3 regions of the Neobacillus sp. C211 genome follow, and region 1 is predicted to be linked to each of the others. Evidence: riboswitches for the same ligand, from Rfam matches in the RefSeq annotation. Region 1 holds a riboswitch; each other region holds the start of a gene.

Region 1 (3,149 bases):
GTTTTGCTGCCTCGAGATCGGTTACCGAATCTCCAATAACAATTTTGAAACGGTTTTCCTGAGTGTTTAATTTACGAATAATACTTGGTTTACAACATCCGCAATCATTGTTACATAATGAATCACATTCATTCGGCCATAGAATTTTTATTCTCTCGTCTGTAAAATCCGATTCATTGCAATAAACTCCATCAAATGGACCATATTTCTCCAAGATTGGATAAACAAAGAAGTCAATACCGCCACTAACAATATAAAATGGAATACCTTTTGCACGCGCAAATTCAACAAACTCTCCAAATCCTGGGCGAATCTTTGCATTTTCAATCGCAAACTCAGTCAATTCATCCTTTAACTTACTTGGTAATAAGGAAAAAAGTTTCCCAACTCCCTCATTGATCGAAATCTCACGTGAGAGGATTTGATCTTTAATCCGTTCCCACCCTTGAGGAGCAAACTTTTCCATCATGCTAATGATGTTATCACTTTCAGTTACCGTTCCGTCAAAATCACAAAAAATCACTGGTTTTGTCATACGGTCACCTCTGCATTACCCCATAGTTTTAGTGCCGTATGGAGCTCAGGATGCTGTTTTGCACCTTCGGCTAATAACTTTCCTTTAAGATTGGTATCAATCGCTTGACGGAACGCAAGGCCCCCTCCGCGTGCACCCTCTGGATGGCCATGGACCCCTCCGCCTGCATTAATGACAGAATCATTACCGAAGTCACGAATTAATAAAGGAACCAAGCCTGGATGAATTCCCGCTGATGGAACTGGAAATGACTTTTTAAAGACATCTTCTATGGTTAACTCACTTGCAATCGACAGTGCTTTCGTCTTCTCTAACGCCACGGTTCCATATGGGGATGGGAACAACGATAAATCCGCACCAGCATAACGAAGCAACTTTCCAAGCAATAATGAATGGGATAATCCATAAACTGGAGATGATGTAAAAGCACCACTAACTGCAGGATGTGCCATAAGCGGTAAGGCAATTTCATCGTCTTCTCTTAATTCCTGCAGGACGTCTATGCCATAGGAAAACACATTAAACAGTAAGAGGTCCGCTCCAAGCTCTGCAGCCTTCCTTGCTTTTTCCTTCAGCTGCGATGTTCTACCCGTTAGGTTAACTGCATACAAAGTTCGATGTCCTGTTTGGTCAAATACTTCTTGCAATGCCTTTTTTCCTTCGACAATTCTTTTTTCAAATGGTGTCAGCTCATTTTCAAAAAGGATTTCATCATCCTTCACAAAATCTACACCACCAAGGGCTTGTTGCTTTAATTGCTCAACTAAAAATGCGAGATCTTTACCGAGCACTCCTTTAAAGATACTCATTAAAAGCGGTCTATTATAAACGTTTAATTTCTTCCGAAGACCTTCAATTCCAAACCTTGGGCCAGGGAACTGACTCTTTAATCCGTCATCAAACTGTAAATCTAGTAATTTTATTTTTCCATCTAATGAAAGCTTACCGAAAACGGTTGTTAAAATAGCAGGCAGGTCATTAGAAAAATTAATCGCTGGATAGGCTATGCGGATTAAAGATTGGTCACCTTTTTCTGCAGGTATCGTTTCAACGGATACCACACTACCTTTATGCTTGCGTAATTGGCTTTGCTCTAGTTCAGGCAAGTTCGTCCATGAACCTACAGTTAATCCAAGTGCAATCTCTTCAGCCTTTTTGGTTGGTTTTTTTTCATCATGCAGTAAATATGTAGCAATTATTTTAGACATTCAAAAACACGTCCTTTCAAAAAACATAAAAAACCTCTTCAACAAAGAAGAGGTTAGCCGCAAACTAACATCTTCTCATCTATCAGCTTGTTGCTGCAAGAATTAGCACCGTGCCTAAAACTGGTTTAAGTCGGTTGCCGGGCTTCATCGGGCTTTTCCCTCCGCCTGCTCTTGATAAGAAAACGATTCGTATTTTATAAAGTTTTAATGTTGTTTAACTTTAATTTGCATTATCGCAAGAAAAATATAAAATGTCAATCAATTTAACAGAATATTTCCAAACGACTAATTCTTTCAACAGCTTCGGCTAATCGTTGTTCTGATGTTAATAACCCAACACGGACATATCCTTCTCCAAATTCTCCAAAGCCAATTCCCGGTGCAACCATGATATGTGCTTGTTCGAGTAAAATATTAGCAAATTCCTCAGATGTTTTGCCCTCAGGAACTTTGAGCCACGCGAAAAAGGACCCCTTTGGCGCGGTGACATTCCATCCCAATGAACGAAGCCCATCAATCAATACATTACGTCTTCGCTCATAAAGATCGTTAAGTTCCCGTACACAATCCTGAGGGCCCATTAAAGCCTCAGCCGCTGCCTCTTGTACAGCCCCAAATAAACTAACATAAAGATGGTCCTGTAAAAGTTCGATGCTTGAAATCACACTCTCATTCCCAACAGCAAAACCAACACGCCAGCCTGCCATATTAAAGGTTTTTGATAAAGTATATATCTCTATCCCAACCTCTTTAGCCCCTTCAACCTGCATAAAACTTATTGGTTTTTCACCATCGAAACCAATAGCACCATAGGCAAAATCATGAACAACACAAATATCATGATCACTAGCTAGCTTAATAGTCTCATCAAATAATTCATGAGTAGCTGTAGCTCCTGTTGGATTATTAGGATAATTGAGGAACATTAACCTTGCTTTTGATAAAACAGACTTATCCAGTTCGCAATAATCCGGTAGAAAGTTATTTTCCTCTCGTAACGGCATCGTAACCATTTCAGCTTTTGCAAGAGCAACCCCAGACCAATAATCAGGGTAACCGGGGTCAGGTACAAGGATGGTATCCCCCGGATTTAATAAGCATTGAGGAATTTCGACAAGTCCTGCTTTACCCCCAAACAAAATCGCCACTTCTTTATCCGGATCAATGCTCACTCCATATTCTCTTAAATAAAAATCAGCGGCAGCCTGTTTTAAATAACGATGTCCCTGAAAAGGAGAATATTTATGATTTAATGGATTCGCTGCTGCATCTTGAAGTTTTTTAACAATATGAGAAGGCGTTGGCTGATCAGGGTTGCCTTGCCCTAAATTAATCACATCAAACCCTTGTGAAATATATTCCCCCACTTTTTTAACAAGTGAAGCAAAAAATTGCTTTGGAAGACT
Region 2 (3,149 bases), on a different contig from region 1:
AGATTGGGAAAAATAAACTGAAGGGGTGGGTATAGAATGTATCGAAGTGAATTTTACGTCTATGACCAAGAGCGGCATGTGCCAGTTATCATTCGCAATTATTCAAAAGTGGATTTTGACGATCTTATCAAGATTCAATCCGAGTGCTTCCCACCTCCTTTTCCTTCAGAATTATGGTGGAATAAAGAGCAATTAACAAACCATGTGAACATGTTTCCAGAAGGTGCATTGTGTGTTGAAGTAGCTGGTGAATTAGCTGGGTCAATTACCGGCTTAACTATCGACTTTGATCCTAGCGATAAAAACCATTCGTGGGAAGAAATCACTGACCATGGATATATTCGGAACAATAATCCAAATGGGAATACCTTGTATATTGTTGATATTAGTGTTCGTCCGAAGTACCGCAAACTAGGGCTTGGTAAATTGATGATGCAGTCTATGTACCATGTTGTGATAGAAAAAGAGTTATATCGATTACTTGGCGGGGGCAGAATGCCAGGATATCATAAAAAAGCTGATATCATGACACCAGGACAATATTTAGATGCAACTATTAAAGGGGAAGTTCAAGATCCTGTTATCACTTTCTTGCTGCATTGTGGTCGTGTGCCAATAGGGATTATTGAAAATTATCTAGAGGATGAAGAATCCTGCAATTATGCTGCATTAATGGAATGGAAAAACCCTTTTAGATGAGTGAGAGGAATGAATCATAATGGAATATATTAGAATAACCAGTATAGAAGACCCTAATTTTAAAAAGCTTCATAACTTAATGGGAGAAATATTTCCTGCAGAAGAAGTATTAGAATATGAGCTATGGAAAGAGCCATTAGAAGATCCGAGTATTCGCGTGTTTGTGGCTGTCGATGGAGACGAAGTCACAGGAGCAACTGAATATCGTTATTATCCGGATTGGAATATTGCTATGACAGATTTTACAATCATCAGTAAACCAGGCTTAAGCCTTGGCCGTTTTTTAGCGCAAAACCGTTTAACGGATTTACAACAATTAGCTAAAGAAAATGGTAACGAGCTATTCGGGATGTTTGCAGAAATATACGATCCGTACCGGGTTGAACATCACGAATTTGGTGGAGTAAAGGTTATGGATCCATATGTCCGACGTGAAGTTCTATCCCATATGGGTTATAAACGCATTGATTTTTCATATGTTCATCCTTCCTGGAAAAACAATGGGGAAGCTGTAGCAGGTCTAGATTTATGTTTCATGCCAATTCAAGATGAAGGACTTAATTCACTACCAGCAGACCTGGTAAAGGATTTTCTGACGACATACTATTCAATTCTTTCAAATAAGCCGAAGGAATGGCTCGAAATGATAGATCGACTGGGGAAAAAGGAATTTGTCCCCCTATTACCACTTTAATAAAAAGAAATTTCAAATAATATTGACAACTACCTTGGAATCAACTAGAATTCTCTTTATAACTTTGAAATTTAATGAAAAACTAACTAAATAAAACTCTTATCCAGAGCGGCGGAGGGACTAGGCCCGATGAAGCCCGGCAACCATCAAGGTAATTCTTGAAAAGGTGCTAATTCCTGCAGGTTATTTTTAACCTGACAGATAAGAGGAGGAAATCTACCCTCTTCTTATGAAGAGGGTTTTTTCTTATTTATATGAGATAAAAAAACAACCTATTAGTCATGTCTAATATTATTTAAGGGGTGGAGAGCATGTCTGTCATTAAAGTGGCAATTCTAGGCTTTGGTACAGTTGGGGAAGGCGTTTATAGAACAATTCAATCTCATGCGGAAGAGCTTGAGAGAGTGTTAGGGAGAAAAGTGGAAGTTGCAGCCATACTAATTAAAAATAAGCAGAAAAAGAGAAATATTAATAAAGATGTACTAATCACTTCAGATTTCAATGAAATTTTAAGTCTTCCTCAGCTTGATGTTGTTGTCGAAGCAATCGTGGACAAAGAACCCCCCTTTACTTTTTTAAAACAAGCTATACAAAGTGGTTGCCACATAATCACAGCGAATAAAGAAATGTTTGCACACCACGGGAATGAGTTGCTCGAGTTAGCCGAGAATTATAATGTTTCGGTGGGTTACGAAGCAACAGTTGCGGGTGGAATTCCGGTAATTCAAACCTTAAGGCAGTTATTAAATGTTAACCGAGTTCGTCACATCCAAGGAATTCTTAATGGGACATCGAATTTTATCCTAACGGAAATGCGCGAGAAGAAGCAGTCATTTGCTGATGCTCTTATTTTAGCGCAAGAGAAGGGGTATGCTGAAGTGGATCCAACCAACGATGTGGAGGGCTTTGATGCTTTTTATAAAACAATGATTCTCAGCAGAATTGCTTTTGGGAAAGAACCAAATTGGCAGGATGTTGAACGTGAAGGGATTACTTCAATCACAAGTGAATTAATCGAAGCAACTGAAAAGCTTGGGTTAAGGTTTAAGCATATTGCTAGTATTAGTAAGACAGGTAGTCAAATTAACGCAGAGGTTAAACCAGTCCTTGTTGGGAAATCTCATCCTTTTTATTCTATTGAAGGCGTAGAAAATGCGGTAAATATTCACTCTGATATTGTTGGTAGTATTACTTTGCAAGGACCAGGAGCTGGGATGTATCCTACTGCAAGTGCTGTTATTGAAGATTTGGTCTATGTCTGTCAAAATCGGTCGTCAAATAAGAGTATCACAAAAATAACAGCAGCATGTGATGGAGAGAAAAAAGGGAACGAAAAAGAATTATGGTTAATTCAAGGCCTCTCAAAGAATTATAATAACCCTTTGATTACATGGGTGGCCCAAGCTTCTGATAAGATAGCAATTATCAAGGCAACCAAGGAAGAAATTGAAAAGTTAATTAATCTGAAAAAGGCAACGTGCTACTTTCAAATTATTGGGGAGTATGATACAGAAATTAAGAATAAAGAAGTAACTTTAGCTGTCCTCTAAAAAGCCATTATTCCCGTGATAGAAGAGCACTTTGGTGCTCTCAGATTGTCGAGAAAGGGTATTTTTATCGGCAATTTTTTATTCTCAGCATTTAATTATTCATTGTACCTGCTAATGGGCCTGTTGATTTCCGCTCTAGGCACTTCGCTTTCCACGGGCGGTCCGGGGAGCCTGCGTGCCTTCCGCGGAAATCAACAGGGAGGTAA
Region 3 (3,149 bases), on a different contig from region 1:
CACAAAATTAGATGAACTAATTGAATTTCTTGAGGATAAGGATGTCTATATTCTTGTGGATGCCGACTCCTCAGGTGAAAAGCTTCGCAAACAGTTAAAACGAGAATTTCCGAAAGCGGAACATTTGTATATTGACCGGATGTATCGTGAGGTGGCAACTGCGCCAGTGCACCATTTGGCAACCGTTCTAATAGGGGCGAATATCGATGTTCATACTGAATTTTTAGAAATGGGTTAAAAGATATATGAACGAATGGAATCGAACAGATTTATCTGCCTTTCTTGAAAAAAAGGCGACCGGGTTAGTCTATTTTTATACACCCATGTGCGGTACCTGTCAGGTAGCTTCAAAAATGCTGCAGGTCATTGAGCAACTAGTAGAGTTAGATATGGGAAAAATGAATTTAAATTTCTACCCAGACCTTGCTAGGGATTTAGCAATTGAAAGTGTCCCTTGCCTATTATTTGTTGAAGCCGGCAAGATAAAAGAAACCCTCTACGCTTTTCAATCAGTTCCATTTTTGCTTGAAAAAATAAAACAGCATTTATCCTAAGCAGATGCGCGCTTGCATCTGCTTTTTAGGTGTACTCAAGCCTCTTAAGTAAAATCCTACCCGAGAAGAGAGGGAACAGTCCGCAACATGGTCTCTTACGGACAAAACGCATTAGCTAGCCTTTTGTGCATACCATTTAATGTTGACGGTCTCTTATTTAAATTGTGCATAAAGCGAGGGAGCTGATTTGGATAGATAATGAGTTCATTGAGTGGGGCTTTATAACAAGTAAAATGGGGGTTGATAAAAACTACATAAGCCTCAATAGGGATTCGATATTCATTAAGGTCTTTAAAACTCATAATCCACATCCTTTCGATTTCGAATCTAACTTCATTTTACAAAATGCTGCCCTTTAATCAGCAGTAATGTTTGAATAATTCTCAACACTTTTCAAAAAATTCTCTCCATCCGACATATTTCTCAGGAAATCTCCGTAAATCACCTCCAAAAGGTTGTTAATTGTCGACCACTTTAAAGAGGATTTCATGCCCCGTTCCTGTATATTTAATATAAGAGAGCAGACCGGAGTGGTGGATTATGATAGAGATGCTGAAAAACTTTCAATTAGCAATCAAACAGCAAAGGCATGTTCTGCCGTTACTAGAACATATCGATTTGCGAGTGAATTTGGTTTGTGAACAAAAAGCCATTCAGATTATCATAAAGAATGGAGAAATTTTCATACTTCATGATAGCGAAGTGACACGAACGATATCCGAAATCCGCGGTGACCTTAAGGCAATGAAACAACTACTTGAAGGGAAGGAACGGTTAAGGGCCCTTGAACATAACGGCCAATTACGTATTTCCGCTCCAATTCGCAGCACATTATTACTAGAATCTGTCTTCTATTTGACAAAGGCACAGGAAAATTTACCAAAAATAACAAATTTCTAATCAGAGCTATTGACTCGGAATTAAACTTACTGTAAAGTTTTAGGTGAATAATCAAATAATAAAGACAATTCAATAAACATTCTTATCGAGAGTGGCGGAGGGACTGGCCCTTTGAAGCCCAGCAACCGGTTTATAACACAATCACACGGTGCTAAATCCAGCAGAGCGGAGATGCTCTGAGAGATGAGGAGAGAGTCCCCCTCTTCTATGAAGCGGGGGTTTTGTTTGTTGCATTGCAAAAAAGGAGGAAGTAGTATGGGTGAAAATCAAAAGAAGTATCGTTTTGAAACATTGAGTGTTCATGGTGGATTGTCTCCGGATCCGGTAACGGGGGCTCGAGCCGTTCCGATTTATCAAAACAACGCCTATCAATTTAAGAATACAGAGCATGCGGCAAACCTATTTAGCTTAGCGGAACCTGGGTACATATACACACGCATTCACAACCCTACTACTACCGTTTTTGAAGAAAGAGTAGCATTATTGGAAGGCGGCGTTGGTGCCCTAGCAGTTGCTAGCGGTATGGCAGCGATTACCCTCGCCATTTTAAATATTGCTGAAGCTGGCGATGAAATCGTATCGGCATCAAATCTCTATGGAGGAACATATAATCTTTTTGCAGTGACGCTTCCAAAATACGGGATTAAAGTGAAATTTGTTGACCCTGAAAATCCGGAAAACTTCCGTGCTGCTATTACCGACAAAACAAAGGCTGTTTTCGCTGAAACGATTGGTAACCCAAGCCTTCGTGTACTTGATATTGAAAAAGTCGCCGATATTGCTCATGCAGCAGGTGTTCCATTAATTATTGATAACACCTTTGCCACTCCATATCTGTGCCGGCCAATTGAATATGGTGCCGATATTGTGATTCATTCTGCCACCAAATGGCTCTTAGGAAATGGAACAACTACAGGTGGAGTTATTGTCGATGGTGGGAAGTTCGATTGGAATTCGCCGCGATTCCCTGGTTTTACAACGCCAGATGCCAGCTACCATGACCTGGTTTATGCAGAAGCCCTAGGTGAGATCGCCTATATTATCAAAGCACGTGTCCAATTGCTGCGTGACTTAGGACCGGCATTAAGTCCGCAAAATTCCTTCCAGTTTATCCTTGGACTTGAAACACTGCATGTTCGAATGAAGGAGCATGTGGCTAATACTAAAGAAGTGGTGGAATATTTAACTAATCATCCTGCTGTGGAATGGGTATCTTATCCAGGACACCCGTCCCACCCAGATTATGAATTAGCCAAAAAGTACTTGCCAAAAGGTGCAGGTTCCATGGTTGTCTTCGGGATTAAAGGCGGTAAAGAAGCAGGAGCCAAATTAATCGATTCGATTACTCTATGGGCGCATGTGGCAAACGTTGGCGATGCAAAAAGTTTAATTATTCACCCAGCAAGCACCACCCATCAGCAATTAGATGCTGATGGCCTGAAAGCTGCAGGTGTAACAGAGGATTTGATTCGCCTTTCAATCGGTATCGAGAATGTTGAGGATTTAATCGAAGATCTCGAATCAGCTATTTTGGCTGCTACTGGTGTAATCTCATTAAAGGTAAATGCATAAAAGTTACCAAAACTTATTTTTCCGAATATGAAGTTATTTTCATTGACACCCCTTTTTATCCATGATACGATAACTTTCGTAATATAATTACTTAAACAAATTAACGTTTTAATTGAATATAGG

Evidence for each region. Region 1 has a riboswitch for S-adenosylmethionine ahead of mtnW (2,3-diketo-5-methylthiopentyl-1-phosphate enolase). Riboswitches for the same ligand answer to the same signal wherever they lie in the genome.
Region 2: linked by a shared signal. The riboswitch ahead of ACSU6B_RS27955 (homoserine dehydrogenase) and the one ahead of mtnW (2,3-diketo-5-methylthiopentyl-1-phosphate enolase) in region 1 are both predicted to bind S-adenosylmethionine.
Region 3: linked by a shared signal. The riboswitch ahead of ACSU6B_RS02955 (O-acetylhomoserine aminocarboxypropyltransferase/cysteine synthase family protein) and the one ahead of mtnW (2,3-diketo-5-methylthiopentyl-1-phosphate enolase) in region 1 are both predicted to bind S-adenosylmethionine.

The regions. Positions count from the first base shown of each region.
Region 1 is NZ_CM122574.1:85,314-88,462, forward strand. It holds gene ACSU6B_RS00490 (2-hydroxy-3-keto-5-methylthiopentenyl-1-phosphate phosphatase) at 1-535, opposite strand, end outside; gene mtnW (2,3-diketo-5-methylthiopentyl-1-phosphate enolase) at 532-1,743, opposite strand; SAM riboswitch class I at 1,816-1,924, opposite strand; gene ACSU6B_RS00500 (pyridoxal phosphate-dependent aminotransferase) at 2,007-3,149, opposite strand, start outside.
Region 2 is NZ_JBPXRO010000054.1:14,682-17,830, forward strand. It holds gene ACSU6B_RS27940 (carbon-nitrogen hydrolase family protein) at 1-16, shown strand, start outside; gene ACSU6B_RS27945 (GNAT family N-acetyltransferase) at 37-699, shown strand; gene ACSU6B_RS27950 (GNAT family N-acetyltransferase) at 719-1,393, shown strand; SAM riboswitch class I at 1,490-1,601, shown strand; gene ACSU6B_RS27955 (homoserine dehydrogenase) at 1,705-2,943, shown strand.
Region 3 is NZ_JBPXRO010000002.1:232,543-235,691, forward strand. It holds gene ACSU6B_RS02940 (toprim domain-containing protein) at 1-238, shown strand, start outside; gene ACSU6B_RS02945 (thioredoxin family protein) at 246-554, shown strand; gene ACSU6B_RS02950 (SCP2 sterol-binding domain-containing protein) at 1,095-1,454, shown strand; SAM riboswitch class I at 1,534-1,644, shown strand; gene ACSU6B_RS02955 (O-acetylhomoserine aminocarboxypropyltransferase/cysteine synthase family protein) at 1,710-3,026, shown strand.